Regions from separate parts of the Peribacillus sp. NJ4 genome, predicted to be linked through region 1. Evidence: a T-box and tRNA genes for the amino acid it is inferred to sense, from the RefSeq annotation. Region 1 holds a T-box; the other holds one or more tRNA genes.
The links. A T-box is a leader RNA that pairs with one kind of tRNA and senses whether it is charged. The one in region 1 lies ahead of QUF94_RS08500 (valine--tRNA ligase), so its partner is inferred to be a tRNA-Val.
Positions count from the first base shown of each region.

Region 2: it encodes a tRNA-Val, which carries the amino acid that the T-box ahead of QUF94_RS08500 (valine--tRNA ligase) is inferred to sense. The anticodon was not compared.

Region 1 covers NZ_JAUCFQ010000001.1:1,692,164-1,702,146, forward strand. Annotated here, with positions in the region: gene spoVID (stage VI sporulation protein D) at 1-1,078, shown strand, start outside; gene ysxE (spore coat protein YsxE) at 1,217-2,296, shown strand; gene QUF94_RS08495 (hypothetical protein) at 2,353-2,544, opposite strand; T-box leader at 2,783-3,012, shown strand; gene QUF94_RS08500 (valine--tRNA ligase) at 3,057-5,708, shown strand; gene QUF94_RS08505 (ATP-grasp domain-containing protein) at 5,789-6,631, opposite strand; gene QUF94_RS08510 (ATP-grasp domain-containing protein) at 6,600-7,541, opposite strand; gene QUF94_RS08515 (bifunctional folylpolyglutamate synthase/dihydrofolate synthase) at 7,641-8,924, shown strand; gene QUF94_RS08520 (prepilin peptidase) at 9,407-9,983, shown strand, end outside.
Region 2 covers NZ_JAUCFQ010000001.1:698,875-708,857, forward strand. Annotated here, with positions in the region: tRNA gene QUF94_RS03485 (tRNA-Ala) at 1-5, opposite strand, end outside; gene QUF94_RS03490 (MgtC/SapB family protein) at 121-828, opposite strand; gene QUF94_RS03495 (DMT family transporter) at 976-1,881, shown strand; gene QUF94_RS03500 (hypothetical protein) at 1,914-2,099, opposite strand; rRNA gene QUF94_RS03505 (16S ribosomal RNA) at 2,528-4,078, shown strand; rRNA gene QUF94_RS03510 (23S ribosomal RNA) at 4,254-7,186, shown strand; rRNA gene rrf (5S ribosomal RNA) at 7,305-7,420, shown strand; tRNA gene QUF94_RS03520 (tRNA-Val) at 7,432-7,507, shown strand; tRNA gene QUF94_RS03525 (tRNA-Thr) at 7,518-7,593, shown strand; tRNA gene QUF94_RS03530 (tRNA-Lys) at 7,616-7,691, shown strand; tRNA gene QUF94_RS03535 (tRNA-Leu) at 7,700-7,781, shown strand; tRNA gene QUF94_RS03540 (tRNA-Gly) at 7,790-7,864, shown strand; tRNA gene QUF94_RS03545 (tRNA-Leu) at 7,877-7,965, shown strand; tRNA gene QUF94_RS03550 (tRNA-Arg) at 7,975-8,051, shown strand; tRNA gene QUF94_RS03555 (tRNA-Pro) at 8,063-8,139, shown strand; tRNA gene QUF94_RS03560 (tRNA-Ala) at 8,157-8,232, shown strand; tRNA gene QUF94_RS03565 (tRNA-Met) at 8,261-8,337, shown strand; tRNA gene QUF94_RS03570 (tRNA-Ile) at 8,348-8,424, shown strand; tRNA gene QUF94_RS03575 (tRNA-Ser) at 8,445-8,537, shown strand; tRNA gene QUF94_RS03580 (tRNA-Met) at 8,640-8,713, shown strand; tRNA gene QUF94_RS03585 (tRNA-Asp) at 8,720-8,795, shown strand; tRNA gene QUF94_RS03590 (tRNA-Phe) at 8,819-8,894, shown strand; tRNA gene QUF94_RS03595 (tRNA-His) at 8,911-8,986, shown strand; tRNA gene QUF94_RS03600 (tRNA-Gly) at 8,991-9,064, shown strand; tRNA gene QUF94_RS03605 (tRNA-Ile) at 9,070-9,146, shown strand; tRNA gene QUF94_RS03610 (tRNA-Asn) at 9,159-9,233, shown strand; tRNA gene QUF94_RS03615 (tRNA-Ser) at 9,235-9,325, shown strand; tRNA gene QUF94_RS03620 (tRNA-Glu) at 9,329-9,400, shown strand; gene QUF94_RS03625 (hypothetical protein) at 9,442-9,564, opposite strand; gene QUF94_RS03630 (TraR/DksA C4-type zinc finger protein) at 9,566-9,983, opposite strand, start outside.

The DNA.
Region 1 (9,983 bases):
CTCATTAGAGGAGATCGATGTCTCTATTCAAAGCTTTGATTATGCCCTGCCTGAGCTAAACTGTTTGAAATTGCAGGCGGATTTGTTGATAACCGGAATCTATAATGATTCATATGTGGAAGAACGGTTCGATACGGAGCAGGAAGTTGGGGAAACAGAGGGAGAAGAAACGGATGGGGAAAATGAGTCATACATTCCTTATGCGGCTGCAGTGCCGCCAATCCCGGATTTTCAGCCTGTTTTCCGTGATGAGCAGGAGGAAGAGTTATACACGCCTTTTTCTGCAGAGGCAAGGCGAGTATCTGAAGCGAACGAAGAAGAAGAAGAGGAACCAATCTATTTAAGCGATCAGCATAGTGCCCCAGTTTTTGAAATTCCCGTTTCACCATATCCTGAAGAGGAGGAGTGGGAAACGGAAGTGCACAGACAGGAAGATGCTGAAGAGGAAGAAGTGAATTTTATAAGTGATCAGCCTGACTCCACAGAGGAGGTACCTGTGTCATTCGTGGATGAGGAGAAACTGGAGGAAGATGTAAGCAGGCAGGATTCCATAGTGGAGACGGAGACTCCTAGAGTGACTTTGAAAGAAGAAGTGGTAGAAGAGCCTCATCAAGATAGCCCAGTTTCAAATCTTGAAACCGAGGACGTCATCCGGCAGGAAGAAAATGACGTTGTAACGGGACCTATCCTAAATGAACATGTGAAGGTGGAACAGGAAGAGGAGTCCAATTCATCCATAAGCGATTTATTCAAAAAGAGGGAAAGACCAGCGCCCCCAGCCAAGGAAGTCAAAAATTTCAAAGGCAGGAAACAAGCAGCTGAGCGTGATGATAAAGATACGGCTGATCATGATGAAAAGCAGCTTTCCATCATGGATTTATTCGGACGGAAACAAGAAGAAGAATTGGTAAGGATGAAGGTTTGCATTGTCCAGCAAGGGGAAACGATTGATGACTTGGCTCAACGTTATGATGTTACGGTTCAATCCATACTTTTCAGCAATGAATTGGAGTCGAATCAAAACGTCCATGAAGGGCAAGTCATCTATATACCGAAGGCGGTTGCATATAAGAATTGACCAGGACAGAGAGCAGAGCATATGGTCTGCTCCTGTTTTTTACTAGGATAAAGTTGTTGAACGGCGTTAGAGCAGCCTGATTGGCCACTGGACTTTGGTGGCTAGAGGAATCGGGTTGAGTTTTTTTAGAGAAAGTGAGTGAGTCTCGTGAGGGAAAACGAGAATCAGCAGCCTGCTAATCGGGATCTTGACACGGAAACCGTCTTGAAGGAATATGCCATGTATGTACAATACATTGAAGATTTCGGGCGTGTAAAAAAAGTATACACTGATCGCGGTACATTTGCCTTGAAATCGATTTTACCGCATAACGGCATTGATTTTATAAAAAATGTTCAAAAACTGTACCATCGCGGCTATAACCGGATCGTTCCCATTTATCAAACGATGGATCAGCGTTACGCCGTTCTTCATAATGGACGTTTGTATTACCTGATGCCCTGGTTGAATAATGAAGGGGACGGGGAGCGCGTTGAAAAGCATAAGCAAATGTTCAGGGAGCTTGCCCGGATGCATACGCTGTCCGTTAGGGAAATACAGGTGGATCCAGAGGAACGGGAAGCCCATTATGAGCGGACGCTTGATGCCTGGAATAATGAGAAGGACTTTATGGATGAGTATATTGTCAGCTGTGAAAAGAAGTGGTATATGTCTCCAGTCGAAATGACGGTTTGTTCTTTCTACACTGATATTTCACAGGCAATGAAGTACTCGATCAAGAAGTTTGAAACTTGGTATGAAAAAACGAAGGAAAGTGAAAAGGTTCGAACAGTTGTCACGCACGGAAAGGTCTCTTTGAAGCATTTCGTTTATGACGAACGCGGATATGGCTACTTCATCAATTTTGAGAATTCGAATACGGCACCGCCTCATTTCGATTTACTGCCATTTCTCGTTAAGTCGGCCAGGACCTATCCTGTCCAATGCGATGACTGCGTCGACTGGCTATATAACTATTTTCGTTATTTTCCGTTGAAAGAAGAAGAATTGCTGCTCATGCAAAGTTATCTGGCTTTCCCTGGATCAGCTTTGGAATTAGTGAAGGGTTATTCCGATGGCAGGGGACATCGTTCAGAGCTTGATAATGTTACTCAACTGCAGCGGCAATTTTGGCTCCTGAAGAATATTGAGTATATGGTGATGAAAATCGAAGAGATCGAACAGAAGAAAAAGGCGGCTGCCGAGGCTGCCAAAGAAGAGCAATCACCCCCAAGCTAAATATACATGATTGGATAATCTCCAGTCATGTATATTTTTTTGCTGTAAGGGAATAATTAAATCCATTCGAAATACAAAGACATGGCCAAGAAAATAAAGGCGATTAGCAGGAGCATATCGAAGAAAGTAGGGAAGATCAGCGTACGCAATCCTTGGAATACGACAAAGGGGATGATGAACTGCTGGCAAACACCCCTGAATTTTTTCATCCATGGCGGTAAAGTATAGGGGGTATATCTTCGCTTCATATTATTACCTTCCTTTTTAGGGCTTCTTATATTCTATGGGCTGGTAGTGGAAAAGGTGAAAAAACCGTCACATTCACTGTTCCTGGAGGATAAAATAAAGAAAATGGCCGGGCAGCGGGATCGAATGCATGTAATGGAATGCTTCCTAAAGAAAGAAAGCGAAAAGATGATTGACTGGAGCCCCATATTTTTTGTACTATATACTATATGCATTCAGTGATTTTACATATGAATATAAATCAATGCAAAGACCGGAAATAGTAAGATGAAATGCACTTTTCAGAGAGGAAACCAATTGGTGCGAGGTTTCCAGGCAGCAGCATCCGAAGTCGTCCGCGAGCAGTTTTCGTGAAAGATCTTTAGTAGCGAAGGCCGGTGAAGAGCCGTTATCCGATTTGAGAGCCGAAAGAGATTTTTTACTTTTTCGGAAAAAAGGTGGCACCGCGAACAACTTCCTTCGTCCTTTTGTGATGATGGAAGTTTTTTTTATGCCTAAATAAGGAGGAAATGACATGGAAGAGAACCAAATTTCGATGCCGACTAAATATGATCCGCAGACGATAGAGAAAGGCCGCTACAAATGGTGGCTTGATGGGAAGTTTTTCGAAACGACGGGTGACGATAAAAAAGAACCATATACGATTGTCATCCCCCCGCCGAACGTGACTGGTAAGCTGCATCTAGGCCACGCATGGGATACGACACTTCAAGATATATTGACACGCATGAAAAGGATGCAAGGCTATGATGTTTTATGGTTGCCGGGCATGGATCATGCCGGTATCGCCACTCAAGCGAAAGTTGAACAGAAACTTCGTGCGGAAGGCGTGAGCCGTTATGACCTTGGACGTGAAAAGTTCGTGGAAGAGACATGGAAATGGAAAGAGCAATACGCGAGCCATATCCGTGAACAATGGTCAAAGCTGGGTCTTGGACTTGATTATACCCGTGAACGCTTCACTCTTGATGAAGGGCTTTCAAAAGCAGTGCGCGAAGTGTTCGTTTCGCTTTATAAGAAGGACTTGATTTATCGCGGTGAATACATCATCAACTGGGATCCATCAACGAAAACGGCGTTATCCGATATCGAGGTTATTTACAAAGATGTACAGGGCGCATTTTACCATTTGAAATATCCGTTAGTTGACGGATCAGGTGAAATTGAAATAGCCACAACCCGTCCGGAAACGATGCTTGGCGATACTGCGGTTGCTGTACATCCTGAAGATGATCGGTATAAACACTTGATCGGCAAAAAGGTTCGCTTGCCAATTACAGGCCGGGAAATCCCGATTGTCGGTGATGACTATGTCGATATGGAATTCGGTTCAGGCGCGGTTAAAATTACTCCTGCTCATGATCCGAATGACTTCGAAATCGGGAACCGTCACGATTTGGAGCGCATCCTTGTCATGCATGAAGATGGCTCGATGAATGAAAAGGCCGGTAAATATGAAGGCATGGACCGTTTTGAATGCCGTAAACAAATCGTCAAAGACCTTCAGGAAGAAGGAGTACTATTCAAAATCGAAGATCACCTTCACTCAGTCGGTCATTCAGAGAGAAGCGGTGCTGTTGTTGAACCATATCTATCGACTCAATGGTTCGTAAAAATGCAGCCTCTAGCTGATGCATCCGTTGATCTTCAAAAAGGATCCGATGAGGAAAAAGTTCATTTCGTACCGGATCGTTTCGAGAAAACGTATCTCCATTGGATGGAAAATATCCGCGACTGGTGCATTTCCCGTCAGCTTTGGTGGGGTCACCGCATTCCAGCCTGGTACCATAAAGAAACAGGTGAAGTGTATGTAGGACATGAGGAGCCTGCGGATGCTGAAAACTGGGAACAGGATACAGACGTTCTGGATACATGGTTCAGCTCGGCTTTATGGCCGTTCTCGACTATGGGTTGGCCTGACAAAGACAGCGTCGATTTCAAACGATACTACCCAACAGGAGCGCTAGTGACAGGCTATGATATCATTTTCTTCTGGGTTTCACGGATGATTTTCCAAGCACTTGAGTTCACGGGCGAACGTCCATTTGAAGATGTACTGATTCACGGTCTTGTTCGTGACGAACAAGGACGCAAGATGAGTAAATCGCTTGGTAACGGTGTCGATCCGATGGATGTCATCGATCAATACGGTGCCGATTCGCTGCGGTACTTCTTATCAACGGGCAGCTCACCAGGTCAGGACCTTCGTTACAGCACGGAAAAAGTGGAAGCGGTTTGGAACTTCTCCAACAAAATTTGGAACGCATCCCGTTTTGCATTAATGAACATGAATGGCATGACGTATGACGAAATCGATTTAAGCGGTGAAAAATCTGTAGCCGATAAATGGATTTTGACACGTTTGAACGAAACGATTTCAAACGTGACAAGACTCGCTGACCGTTATGAGTTCGGTGAAGTCGGCCGTGTGCTTTACAACTTCATTTGGGATGATTTCTGTGACTGGTATATTGAAATGGCGAAGCTTCCGTTATATGGCGAAGATGAAGCGGCTAAGAAAACGACGCGCTCGATCTTGGCTTATGTACTGGATAATACGATGAGATTGTTGCACCCGTTCATGCCATTCATTACCGAAGAAATCTGGCAGAACCTTCCGCATGAAGGTGAGTCGATCACTGTTGCCGCTTGGCCGGAAGTGAATGAAGGATTGACAGATACAGCTGCAGCCGAGGAAATGAAGCTGCTTGTTGAAATCATCCGCTCCGTCCGTAATATCCGTGCTGAGGTGAACACGCCGCTAAGCAAAAAAATCAATTTGATTTTAAAAGCGAAAGATGAGTCCATCTTAGAAACGTTACAGAAAAACAGCAGTTATATCGAGCGTTTCTGTAATCCTGAACAATTGACGATCGGTATCGAAGTCGAAGAACCTGCTCAAGCCATGACAGCTGTCGTAACTGGCGTAGAACTAATCCTTCCGCTGACAGGGCTGATCAATATCGACGAAGAAGTGAAACGTCTTGAAAAAGAACTCGACAAACTTAATAAAGAAGTTGAACGCGTTCAGAAAAAATTAGGCAATGAGGGCTTCGTTAAAAAGGCGCCGGCAAGCGTCATTGAAGAAGAACGTGCCAAAGAAAAAGACTATAGCGAAAAACGCGACTCTGTGATCCACAGGATCAGCGAACTGAAACAACTGTAAAACAAAAGGATGAACTAGCTAATATGCCGGTTCATCCTTTTTTGTGTTGGACGACATTGATTCGAAAATCAAATGTTCCGTTAGGAGGATAGACTTTCTTTTATGAATGTAAGGTACTCCGATACGATATTGATGTCACTTAGTGCACTTAATGTCCGGCTGCCGACGACATCCTCGATTTCGTTGAGCATGAGGCTGCCATCCTCGGCAAATATGAAATCGATCCCGACCAGACCGAAATCAAACGCTTCGATAACTCTTTCTACAAGGGCTAAATCGGAAGCGGTCAGCTCATATATGGAAGCCGATCCCCCTAGCGTATAATTTGCCTTGAAACTTGAAGCGGATTCCCTAAGTACAGCAGCCTTCACTTTTTTACCAATTACAAAAACGCGGATATCCTTTCCGAATAAGCCGGGTTTTTGGACAATCCAATTTCCGTCATTCAGTTCGGCCAAATCATCGGCATGCTCGATTAAATACACTTGTTTCCCGCCGCGGCCACGTGTTTCTTTAGCAATGAAAGGGAACTCCATGTCATCGGCATTCGGCTTTCCGTTGCAATATATGGTATCGGCCATTGGAATTCCCATCGAGGACAAATATTGATGCGTCCTTGCTTTGTCATTAGCGATTTCCGATACGAATGAGGAGTTAAAGCAGGCAATCCCCATTTGCTCCAGTTGCCTTGTTAGAAAAGGATCGATGGCCCGGACGATAGCAAAGTCTGGCAATACGATTGGCTGAGCTGTATGTTCCACGTACAATTCGTTGGAACGATGACCGATTCTAAGGTCTTCCCGATGGTAAAAGTGTAAATCAAGATCAAGCTTACTGGCTTCGTCAAGCATCCAATCTATGTATCCTTGATTTTTCAAGGCATCCTCACGGTTATAAATCAACCAACCTGCTTGTTTTTTCATCAGATGCACTTCCCTTTCCTAATTTGTTCAAGATATAATCGAACATGCTATCAGCGATGTTGATGCCAGTACATTCATAAATATTTAGTAAATGCGAATTCGAATTCACTTCGCACAAAAGCGGACCCTCTTTACCGAACAACAAATCGACGCCAGCGAAGTCGGCACCTAGTATCTCCGCACAACGGATGGCAAGTTGTGCTTCTTCCCTAGTGGGTGTATAGGGGGCAGCCTGACCACCGGCAGTCATATTAGCTCGGAAGTCGTTCTCGGAATGGCGTTGCATCGCTGCGATGACTTGATTGCCGACGACATTCACACGAATATCCCGTCCTTTACTATGTTCGATGAATTCCTGAATGATAAATGGTTTGTGGCCAAGATTGCGGATGGTCTTTAGTAACTCATCCTCTGTTTGGATCAAATATACTTGTTCCCCAAAAGAACCGTATGCTTCCTTAACGATAAGTGGATACCCAAGTTCAATGCCGATTTGTATGAAGGCATCCATATTGACCCTTTCAATACCTTCGTACGTGAAAGGTGGAAACAAGGTTTTTGGCATCGGTATGCCATGACTGGCCAATGCTTGATGTGTTTTTGCTTTGCTGTCGCAAATGTCGATTGCCGTACTGCTGTTATGTACGGGGATGCCGAGCAATTCCAAATGGCGTGCCAAATGAATGTCTTTATCCATGAACAGAACAAAATCAGGCAGCTTATCAAAGGCTCCTTTAATTAGCGGCACTCCTTTTTCGATTATGGGAATAAGATCTGAATTGCGGATAAGGGTTGCCGTGATTTCTTTCCTTTCAGCCGCCTCTTTAATGAACAAAGCTAAACTGGAAAACTTATCATGCTGTAAATAGCCGTTAACGACAATCCAACAGTGGAAATCTGAAGGTTTCATGGTAAAACACTACCTTTCATCTAGGTTAATCGTTCATATATTGATAAAATAATCTTAACGCATAAGAGCGGTATAAAGAAAGAGGAGGCTCAATGATTAATGGTAACAACCATGAAAGACATCAATCATTTTTTTGAACGGCGCCAAGTTCAATTGGGCATGAATTTTGGCCTATCACGGATGGAAACATTGTTAACTGAATTAGGTGACCCCCATAAGGAGCTAAAGTATATTCACATTGCAGGATCAAACGGGAAAGGATCAACCTTGCAATATATTAAAGAAATCCTTCTTGCTGAAGGGATCCGGGTCGCTTCCTTCACTTCACCATATTTAGTGCGGATGAATGAACAGCTGAAGATAAATGCGGATGAAATAAGTGATAAGGATTTTATCGCTGCCTTCCGCGAGCTGTGGCCGTTCATCCAAGAGATGGACAGTAAGGGGAATGGTCCCACTCAGTTTGAAATATTGACTGCGATGGCATTCTCTTATTTTAGCAAAAAGGAAGTGGATTTGGTTTTGATGGAAACAGGGCTTGGAGGCAGGCTCGATACAACGAATGTCATCCAGCCGTTTCTTTCGATCATTACCTCGATTTCTTTGGAGCATACGAGCATCCTGGGTAACACACTTGGGGAAATTGCTTCAGAGAAGGCAGGCATCATTAAAAGCAGGGCGCCGGTCATCAGCGGAGTCAACGCTAGGGAACCAGCAAAAGTAATCGAAGAAAAAGCATCTTCATTAGGCGTACCCCATTACCAATTAGGCAAAGACTTTCATGTAGGGAATGTGAAGCAAAGTGAGCAAGGACAAAGTTTCTCCTTTTCGCTTGCCGATAGGTCCATCGAAAATGTGGAAATGCAGATGTTGGGACGTCACCAAATCGAGAATGCGGCACTGGCCATTGCTGCTGTCCTAGTAGGAATGGAAAATATCGATGAAAAAAGCATCCTTAAAGGAATAGGGGAGGCGAAATGGGAGGGGCGTTTTGAAAAAATATCGGCTGAGCCGTTGGTGATCATTGATGGTGCACATAATCCTGCCGGCATCGATGTATTGATGGAAACGCTAAAATTGAATTATCCTGAATATAAGTACCGGTTCATATTCAGTTCATTTAAAGATAAAAATTATTCCCAGATGCTTCGTGGACTGGAAACGGAAACGATTGAAATCATCATTACCGAATTCGAACATGAACGGGCGGCGGATGCGCAAACGCTTTATGAAGAATGTCGTCATGAAAATAAAACAATAAACAAGGATTGGCAGACGGCGATAAGGGAAGGCAGAAGAAAAACAGGGGAGAAAGAGGTTCTTGTCATAACAGGTTCCCTTCATTTCCTTTCACTTGTGAGGGGATTTCTATCTGAAAGTTAAAAAATTCAAAGTGGATGATTGATGTGGTACCTCCATAGAGAATGCTTAATGGATAGATGGTGAACTGGTTATTTTTTCTTCTCCATATGCAGAGGCACGATTGGAATTGAACTAGTGATTAATTAACTTACATCAGTAACAGTCTCAAAAAAAAGACCTTTTCAATGGTCCTTTTCCCTTTTTAAGAAGGACAGCTCATTTCTATTTAACAGAGACTTCGAAAAAGAAAAAAACTCTAATAGAGTGATTGATAACAAAACACCACGTATATTTGTTAAAATATGTTTATATATTGATTCTGAATTGTAGTTTGGACTTAACGGCTTTAAGCAGAGCCGGGTAGGGAAAATAAAATATGGGAGGAATGAATAATCATGAAGAACCCAAATGATTATTACAAAGTCGCATATCCTGTGAAAGGAATGGGACATGACCTTAGAGATACAACGAAAGTGAATCGAATCCTCGTGCAATCTGTATAAATGATGGGTATCCATTTCTATCTCTTCGTCCTGGGCTTAATTTTAGGCTCATTCTTTAACGTCGTCGGTTTAAGTGTTCCAGCAAATAATCCATTTGCGAATCGTCGCTCCGCTTGCCCATCTTGTGGGCGCACATTGACCTTCTTCGAGTTGATACCGGTTATTTCTTATATGTTGCAAGACGGAAAATGCCGGGGCTGTAAAGCAAGGATTTCCCCCCTTTATCCGGTAGTGGAATTGCTGACCGGTGTTTTGTTTGCCTCAGCTCCCATATTTCTTGGCTGGTCGGGTGAACTCTGGGTTGCCTGGACATTGATTTCATTATTTATGATCATCTTGGTGTCTGATGTAGCCTATATGCTCATACCTGATAAAATACTGCTTTTCTTTACGGTGATTTTTATGGTTTTAAGGGTTTCATTTCCGCTGTCACCCTGGTGGGATTCAATTTTCGGGGCAGCGGTTGGTTTTAGCCTTCTGCTATTAATCGCTGTTGTGAGTAAGGGGGGCATGGGTGGCGGTGATATTAAGCTCTTTGCAGTGATTGGCTTTGCATTGGGGATGAAGATGGTCCTGT
Region 2 (9,983 bases), 990 kb from region 1:
GCCCCGAATTGAGGTACAATAATTATTTTATCGGATTTTGGGGAAAAGTCAATATAAAAAATGAGATTTTTGCAAAAATGATAAAAAAAACCGTTTGAGAGTAGTCAAACGGTTCTTTTATTATGAATTTTCGATTTCTACCCGTGCAATTTCCTTAAGATTGGAGACGGTGTAATACACTTCAGATGTTCTAACTTTATGATCGACCAAAACTTTAAGTGTCAAAAGGTGGTGGTCTTCTTCTACATCTTTGATTCTAAGGTTCTTGATGAATATCTTTTCCTCTTTGATTTTTTTCAATACGACGGCAATGTCATCTTTGTTTTTGACCACCAGCTGCAGAAAGATTTCTTTTTGCCGTAACTTCATCGGTCCGAGCCAGGTGACCATTGCTGGCACCAATTCGACACTGATGATCAATAGTATGACGCCGGCTATGGCCTCAAGAAAAAATCCTGCTCCTACGGCAATCCCGATTCCGGCCGCTCCCCAGATGATGGCGGCTGTCGTTAAACCGGATATGCTGTTGTTGCCCCGCCGGAGAATGACGCCTGCCCCGATAAAGCCGACGCCAGAAACAATCTGAGCGGCTAGACGCAAGGGGTCCATTGTTATATTTACGTCGTCACTTCCTGGGAACTTATAAGCGGACTCCATGGAAACGATCGTTAATAAACAGCTGACTATTGAAATGACCAGGCTTGTTTTTAATCCAACGGGTTTTCGTTTCATTTCTCGCTCAAGTCCGATAATTAGTCCTAGGAGAGCTGAAATCCCCAATTTGATAAGGATTTGCAGTTCCGATTGAGGGTCGAATGTCCATTCCATTTTGTTTCACCACTTCCGAATTATTATCGAAGAAAAAGATCGTCTGTTGCCATATACCCGTTTTTAAAAAAAGCTTACCCTATTAATTTTAACATAGTAGAATAGAGTTCAATGTTAAGTAATTCCCTTTGAAAGGAGGAGTTTGAAATGCAAATGCCAAAAGTGAATCCTTATGTTGCGTTGGCGATTGGTGTGGCATCCGTTTCATTTTCGGCCATCCTTGTTAAATTAGCGACTGCTCCATCGGGTGTTATAGCCTTTTACCGTTTATTATTTACTGTCCTTCTTATGCTGCCGGTTTTCTTGGTGAAATACCGCCATGAACTTAAATTCATTGGTAAAAAGGATTGGTTATATTCGATTGCTGCAGGAGTGTTCTTGGCTTTTCATTTTATTTTATGGTTTGAATCGCTTAATTACACGTCTGTTGCGAGTTCAACTGTACTTGTCACCCTCCAGCCTTTATTCGCTTTTGCCGGAGCCTATTTGTTTTTTAAAGAAAGTTTTTCAATGAAGGCAATATTGAGCGGCATCATTGCGATAGCAGGCAGCCTTGTCATTAGCTGGGGAGATTTGAGAATCAGCGGCATGGCGCTTTGGGGAGATATTCTTTCGCTAATCGCATGTGCGCTTGTAACCGGTTATTTACTATTTGGGCAAAATGTTCGAAAACGCATCTCTTCTATAACATATACATTTGTCGTGTATGCTATCAGTGCAGTCACTTTGTTTTTCTATGTGATCTTCAAGGGAGAGGCATTGGCACCATATCCTGCTGCCGATTGGATCTATTTTGTTTTGCTTGCCATTTTCCCGACATTATTAGGACATTCTTTATTCAATTGGTCATTAAAGTGGTTAAGCACTTCGACGCTTTCGATGGGAATCTTACTTGAACCGGTTGGAGCGACGGTTCTGGCTTACTTCATATTAGATGAACCGATACTATGGACGCAGGTCCTGGGAGGTACCATCATATTGGGCGGTTTGATGATGTTCCTGAAGGATGAAAAGAAAAGTAGGGTACGGGAAGAAACACAAGTCTCCGTATAAAAGCAGTAAGTCTCCTGACTTACTGCTTTTATTTAATAGGGATGAAACAAATAGGTGATTCGTGTGAAAATCATAGCGAAAGTAAAGCTGAATAAAAATGTCGTACCATTCACCTTGCCTTTTTCTCTGCTGAACCTGATGGCTTCATAAAAAGCAGTACTGAATAAGTAAAGGGCCATACTGTAAGAAATGAGTAATCCGATTAATGATAGATTCATTGCTTCACCTCATGGGAAAAGATATCTTTATAAGTCTATTTGTGTTTCTTTGGAAATATGCTTCGTTCATTCATGTACCATGCTATTGGTCAAGGAAGCAGGGGGGATGATAATGAAGGATATATAGAGGGAAAAAGAAAAAAACGTTTTTTTTGAAAAAAGTTTTAAAAAACATATTGCAAACATTTTTGGTACATGGTATATTATTTCTTGTCGCTAAGACAGCAACTTAAACAGCTAACAAGTTGTTGAAAAATATTTTTAAAAAAGTTGTTGACGAAACGTGACACAATGTGTTACATTATAGAAGTCGCTTCTGAGAGAAACGACAGAAATTGCTCTTTGAAAACTGAACAAAACAAAGCGTCAACGTTAAATTTTAAGTGAGCACACACTATCAAAAAAGCAAAATGAGCAAGTCAAACATTTCTTCGGAGAGTTTGATCCTGGCTCAGGACGAACGCTGGCGGCGTGCCTAATACATGCAAGTCGAGCGAATCGATGGGAGCTTGCTCCCTGAGATTAGCGGCGGACGGGTGAGTAACACGTGGGCAACCTGCCTATAAGACTGGGATAACTTCGGGAAACCGGAGCTAATACCGGATACGTTCTTTTCTCGCATGAGAGAAGATGGAAAGACGGTTTCGGCTGTCACTTATAGATGGGCCCGCGGCGCATTAGCTAGTTGGTGAGGTAATGGCTCACCAAGGCGACGATGCGTAGCCGACCTGAGAGGGTGATCGGCCACACTGGGACTGAGACACGGCCCAGACTCCTACGGGAGGCAGCAGTAGGGAATCTTCCGCAATGGACGAAAGTCTGACGGAGCAACGCCGCGTGAACGAAGAAGGCCTTCGGGTCGTAAAGTTCTGTTGTTAGGGAAGAACAAGTACCAGAGTAACTGCTGGTACCTTGACGGTACCTAACCAGAAAGCCACGGCTAACTACGTGCCAGCAGCCGCGGTAATACGTAGGTGGCAAGCGTTGTCCGGAATTATTGGGCGTAAAGCGCGCGCAGGTGGTTCCTTAAGTCTGATGTGAAAGCCCACGGCTCAACCGTGGAGGGTCATTGGAAACTGGGGAACTTGAGTGCAGAAGAGGAAAGTGGAATTCCAAGTGTAGCGGTGAAATGCGTAGAGATTTGGAGGAACACCAGTGGCGAAGGCGACTTTCTGGTCTGTAACTGACACTGAGGCGCGAAAGCGTGGGGAGCAAACAGGATTAGATACCCTGGTAGTCCACGCCGTAAACGATGAGTGCTAAGTGTTAGAGGGTTTCCGCCCTTTAGTGCTGCAGCTAACGCATTAAGCACTCCGCCTGGGGAGTACGGCCGCAAGGCTGAAACTCAAAGGAATTGACGGGGGCCCGCACAAGCGGTGGAGCATGTGGTTTAATTCGAAGCAACGCGAAGAACCTTACCAGGTCTTGACATCCTCTGACAACCCTAGAGATAGGGCTTTCCCCTTCGGGGGACAGAGTGACAGGTGGTGCATGGTTGTCGTCAGCTCGTGTCGTGAGATGTTGGGTTAAGTCCCGCAACGAGCGCAACCCTTGATCTTAGTTGCCAGCATTCAGTTGGGCACTCTAAGGTGACTGCCGGTGACAAACCGGAGGAAGGTGGGGATGACGTCAAATCATCATGCCCCTTATGACCTGGGCTACACACGTGCTACAATGGATGGTACAAAGGGCTGCAAACCTGCGAAGGTAAGCGAATCCCATAAAGCCATTCTCAGTTCGGATTGTAGGCTGCAACTCGCCTACATGAAGCCGGAATCGCTAGTAATCGCGGATCAGCATGCCGCGGTGAATACGTTCCCGGGCCTTGTACACACCGCCCGTCACACCACGAGAGTTTGTAACACCCGAAGTCGGTGAGGTAACCTTTATGGAGCCAGCCGCCTAAGGTGGGACAGATGATTGGGGTGAAGTCGTAACAAGGTAGCCGTATCGGAAGGTGCGGCTGGATCACCTCCTTTCTAAGGATAATTACGAGAGCGCTTTTGTTTTGTTCAGTTTTGAATGAGTAATTCATTCAAATAGGAAAGACAAGCATCACGATGTGATGGATTCTTTCTGCTTTGTTCCTTGAAAACTAGATAATAGATAGAAGGCAATTAATTTTTTTCAAAGCATCTGTAAGATCTTTTTAACGGTTAAGTTAGAAAGGGCGCACGGTGGATGCCTTGGCACTAGGAGCCGATGAAGGACGGGACTAACACCGATATGCTTCGGGGAGCTGTAAGTAAGCTTTGATCCGGAGATTTCCGAATGGGGAAACCCACTGTTCGTAATGGAACAGTATCTTTACCTGAATACATAGGGTACTGAAGGCAGACCCGGGGAACTGAAACATCTAAGTACCCGGAGGAAGAGAAAGCAAATGCGATTTCCTGAGTAGCGGCGAGCGAAACGGAATTAGCCCAAACCAAGAGGCTTGCCTCTTGGGGTTGTAGGACACTCAACATGGAGTTACAAAGGAACGGGGTAAATGAAGTGATCTGGAAAGGTCCGTCAAAGAAGGTAAAAACCCTGTAGTTGAAACTTCGTTCCCTCCTGAGTGGATCCTGAGTACGGCGGGACACGAGAAATCCCGTCGGAAGCAGGGAGGACCATCTCCCAAGGCTAAATACTCCCTAGTGACCGATAGTGAACCAGTACCGTGAGGGAAAGGTGAAAAGCACCCCGGAAGGGGAGTGAAATAGATCCTGAAACCGTGTGCCTACAAGTAGTCAAAGCCCGTTAATGGGTAATGGCGTGCCTTTTGTAGAATGAACCGGCGAGTTACGATTTCATGCGAGGTTAAGTTGATAAGACGGAGCCGCAGCGAAAGCGAGTCTGAATAGGGCGAATGAGTATGAGGTCGTAGACCCGAAACCAGGTGATCTACCCATGTCCAGGGTGAAGTTCAGGTAACACTGAATGGAGGCCCGAACCCACGCACGTTGAAAAGTGCGGGGATGAGGTGTGGGTAGCGGAGAAATTCCAATCGAACCTGGAGATAGCTGGTTCTCTCCGAAATAGCTTTAGGGCTAGCCTCAAGATGAGAGTATTGGAGGTAGAGCACTGATTGGACTAGGGGCCCCCAACGGGTTACCGAATTCAGTCAAACTCCGAATGCCAAATACTTATTCTTGGGAGTCAGACTGCGAGTGATAAGATCCGTAGTCGAAAGGGAAACAGCCCAGACCACCAGCTAAGGTCCCAAAGTATACGTTAAGTGGAAAAGGATGTGGAGTTGCTTAGACAACCAGGATGTTGGCTCAGAAGCAGCCACCATTTAAAGAGTGCGTAATAGCTCACTGGTCGAGTGACTCCGCGCCGAAAATGTACCGGGGCTAAACGTATCACCGAAGCTGTGGATTGACACCATTAGGTGTCGATGGTAGGAGAGCGTTCTAAGGGCGTTGAAGTCAGACCGGAAGGACTGGTGGAGCGCTTAGAAGTGAGAATGCCGGTATGAGTAGCGAAAGAAGGGTGAGAATCCCTTCCACCGAATGCCTAAGGTTTCCTGAGGAAGGCTCGTCCGCTCAGGGTTAGTCGGGACCTAAGCCGAGGCCGAAAGGCGTAGGCGATGGACAACAGGTTGATATTCCTGTACCACCTATACATCGTTTGAACGATGGGGGGACGCAGAAGGATAGGGTAAGCGCGCTGTTGGATATGCGCGTCCAAGCAGTTAGGCCGGAAACGAGGCAAATCCCGTTTCCATTAAGGCGGAGCTGTGATGGCGAGGGAAATATAGTACCGAAGTTCCTGATTCCACGCTGCCAAGAAAAGCCTCTAGTGAGATGTAAGGTGCCCGTACCGCAAACCGACACAGGTAGGCGAGGAGAGAATCCTAAGGTGTGCGAGAGAACTCTCGTTAAGGAACTCGGCAAAATGACCCCGTAACTTCGGGAGAAGGGGTGCTTTTTAGGGTGAATAGCCCGGAAAAGCCGCAGTGAATAGGCCCAGGCGACTGTTTAGCAAAAACACAGGTCTCTGCGAAGCCGCAAGGCGAAGTATAGGGGCTGACACCTGCCCGGTGCTGGAAGGTTAAGGGGAGAGGTTAGCGCAAGCGAAGCTTTGAACCGAAGCCCCAGTAAACGGCGGCCGTAACTATAACGGTCCTAAGGTAGCGAAATTCCTTGTCGGGTAAGTTCCGACCCGCACGAAAGGTGTAACGATCTGGGCACTGTCTCAACGAGAGACTCGGTGAAATTATAGTACCTGTGAAGATGCAGGTTACCCGCGACAGGACGGAAAGACCCCGTGGAGCTTTACTGCAGCCTGATATTGAATTTTGGTACAGCTTGTACAGGATAGGTAGGAGCCTGAGAAGCCGGAGCGCTAGCTTCGGTGGAGGCGTTGGTGGGATACTACCCTGGCTGTATTGAAATTCTAACCCGCGCCCCTTATCGGGGTGGGAGACAGTGTCAGGTGGGCAGTTTGACTGGGGCGGTCGCCTCCTAAAGAGTAACGGAGGCGCCCAAAGGTTCCCTCAGAATGGTTGGAAATCATTCGTAGAGTGTAAAGGCACAAGGGAGCTTGACTGCGAGACCTACAAGTCGAGCAGGGACGAAAGTCGGGCTTAGTGATCCGGTGGTTCCGCATGGAAGGGCCATCGCTCAACGGATAAAAGCTACCCCGGGGATAACAGGCTTATCTCCCCCAAGAGTCCACATCGACGGGGAGGTTTGGCACCTCGATGTCGGCTCATCGCATCCTGGGGCTGTAGTCGGTCCCAAGGGTTGGGCTGTTCGCCCATTAAAGCGGTACGCGAGCTGGGTTCAGAACGTCGTGAGACAGTTCGGTCCCTATCCGTCGCGGGCGCAGGAAATTTGAGAGGAGCTGTCCTTAGTACGAGAGGACCGGGATGGACGCACCGCTGGTGTACCAGTTGTCTTGCCAAAGGCATAGCTGGGTAGCTACGTGCGGACGGGATAAGTGCTGAAAGCATCTAAGCATGAAGCCCCCCTCAAGATGAGATTTCCCATGGCGCAAGCTAGTAAGATCCCTGAAAGATGATCAGGTTGATAGGTCAGAGGTGGAAGCGTGGCGACATGTGGAGCTGACTGATACTAATAGATCGAGGACTTAACCAACGCTTTAAAAAAATGAAATACCTTCTTATTATCTAGTTTTGAAGGAATGAAAATTTCTTCTTGCATTTTTTCGAAAAGACGTTATAATAATATATGTCTTAAAAAAATGTTAACAATGTTTGGTGACGATAGCGAAGAGGTCACACCCGTTCCCATTCCGAACACGGCAGTTAAGCTCTTCAGCGCCGATGGTAGTTGGGGGTTTCCCCCTGTGAGAGTAGGACGTCGCCAAGCAGGTTTTATATGGAGGATTAGCTCAGCTGGGAGAGCATCTGCCTTACAAGCAGAGGGTCGGCGGTTCGATCCCGTCATCCTCCACCATTTTACACCTGCCGGTGTAGCTCAACTGGTAGAGCAACTGACTTGTAATCAGTAGGTTGGGGGTTCAAGTCCTCTTGCCGGCACCATATTTTGAAATAGTACAAGCACGAGCCATTAGCTCAGTTGGTAGAGCATCTGACTTTTAATCAGAGGGTCGAAGGTTCGAATCCTTCATGGCTCACCATTTTATATGCGGGTGTGGCGGAATTGGCAGACGCACCAGACTTAGGATCTGGCGCCGCAAGGCGTGGGGGTTCAAGTCCCTTCACCCGCATCTTTCATGCGGAAGTAGTTCAGTGGTAGAATACAACCTTGCCAAGGTTGGGGTCGCGGGTTCGAATCCCGTCTTCCGCTCCACTTTTCGTATGTGCCGGGGTGGCGGAACTGGCAGACGCACAGGACTTAAAATCCTGCGGTAGGTGACTACCGTACCGGTTCGATTCCGGTCCTCGGCACCATCTTAATATGCGCCCGTAGCTCAATTGGATAGAGCATCTGACTACGAATCAGAAGGTTGTAGGTTCGACTCCCGCCGGGCGCACCATGTTTTTATTGCGGGAAGTAGCTCAGCTTGGTAGAGCACTTGGTTTGGGACCAAGGGGTCGCAGGTTCGAATCCTGTCTTCCCGACCACGTGATTTTTAATGAATGGGGCCTTAGCTCAGCTGGGAGAGCGCCTGCCTTGCACGCAGGAGGTCAGCGGTTCGATCCCGCTAGGCTCCACCATTTTTCAATCAGATACTTATATTATATTGGCGGTGTAGCTCAGCTGGCTAGAGCGTACGGTTCATACCCGTGAGGTCGGGGGTTCGATCCCCTCCGCCGCTACCAATAAATATAAGGACCTTTAGCTCAGCTGGTTAGAGCAGACGGCTCATAACCGTCCGGTCGTAGGTTCGAGTCCTACAAGGTCCACCATATGCATTTTTTAAAGCCGTGGAGGTATACCCAAGTTCGGCTGAAGGGATCGGTCTTGAAAACCGACAGGGGAGTCAAATCCCGCGGGGGTTCGAATCCCTCTACCTCCTCCATTTTTTTAAAAAGCAGCAAGTTGTTTTGAAACAACCTTACATAGAGGAAGCGAAAAAACAATATTCACGAAAACTTGATGCAAATCGTTTCATTATTACCGTCGCGGGGTGGAGCAGTCCGGTAGCTCGTCGGGCTCATAACCCGAAGGTCGCAGGTTCAAATCCTGTCCCCGCAATTATTAGGTCCCGTGGTGTAGCGGTTAACATGCCTGCCTGTCACGCAGGAGATCGCGGGTTCGATTCCCGTCGGGACCGCCATTTTTTAAATTTAATACAAATGTGGCTCAGTAGCTCAGTCGGTAGAGCAAAGGACTGAAAATCCTTGTGTCGGCGGTTCGATTCCGTCCTGAGCCACCATATCTTTCATATTACGGCGGTTGTGGCGAAGTGGTTAACGCACCTGATTGTGGTTCAGGCATTCGTGGGTTCGATTCCCATCAGTCGCCCCATTTCGCGGGTGTAGTTTAGTGGTAAAACCTCAGCCTTCCAAGCTGATGATGAGGGTTCGATTCCCTTCACCCGCTCCAAATATGGGCCTATAGCTCAGCTGGTTAGAGCGCACGCCTGATAAGCGTGAGGTCGATGGTTCGAGTCCATTTAGGCCCACCATATTCATATTGTTCCGCAGTAGCTCAGTGGTAGAGCATTCGGCTGTTAACCGAACGGTCGTAGGTTCGAGTCCTACCTGCGGAGCCATGGGGAAGTACTCAAGAGGCTGAAGAGGCGCCCCTGCTAAGGGTGTAGGTCGCGCGAGCGGCGCGAGGGTTCAAATCCCTCCTTCTCCGCCATTTGGCCCGTTGGTCAAGCGGTTAAGACACCGCCCTTTCACGGCGGTAACACGGGTTCGAATCCCGTACGGGTCATAACAAAAAAGGAAGCATACATTCATGTATGCTTCTTTTTTTCATTTCTTTTCATTGATATAAGTATCTTTTTGTTTATAAGGAATGTTTCCAAGCTGGGAATCGATATTTTCTTCATCTAATGTATCTTCATATTCCTTTTGCTTTTTGTTCGGTATATCCACCCTATTTTTTTCCTTCGATATCATTTGCTGCAAATCCTTCATAGTCTTCTGGAAATCCATCCGTTTCATCTTCGGTTTTATAAAGATCATTATAATTGTCATGATCGCCGGTGTAATCAGATGGCGTTTCGGATGTACCGAATTTGGCGACTTCACCAAAGCTATCCTCTTTATCCACTATTTCATTTCCATGACGATTTTCAAAATGATCACCCTTAGATGGAATCAATATATCCTCTTCCACTGGTCGGTCTTGTATAGTAGGCCGTTCTGGGGCATGCTCGACACAGTAAAGAGTGCTTGGGATCGCTTCAAGCCTATCGATGGGGATTTCTATATCACAGGTTTCACAATGGCCATACGTACCCTCATCTATGGCATTCAATGCTTCTTCGATTTTCTCCATTTCAGATTGTGCA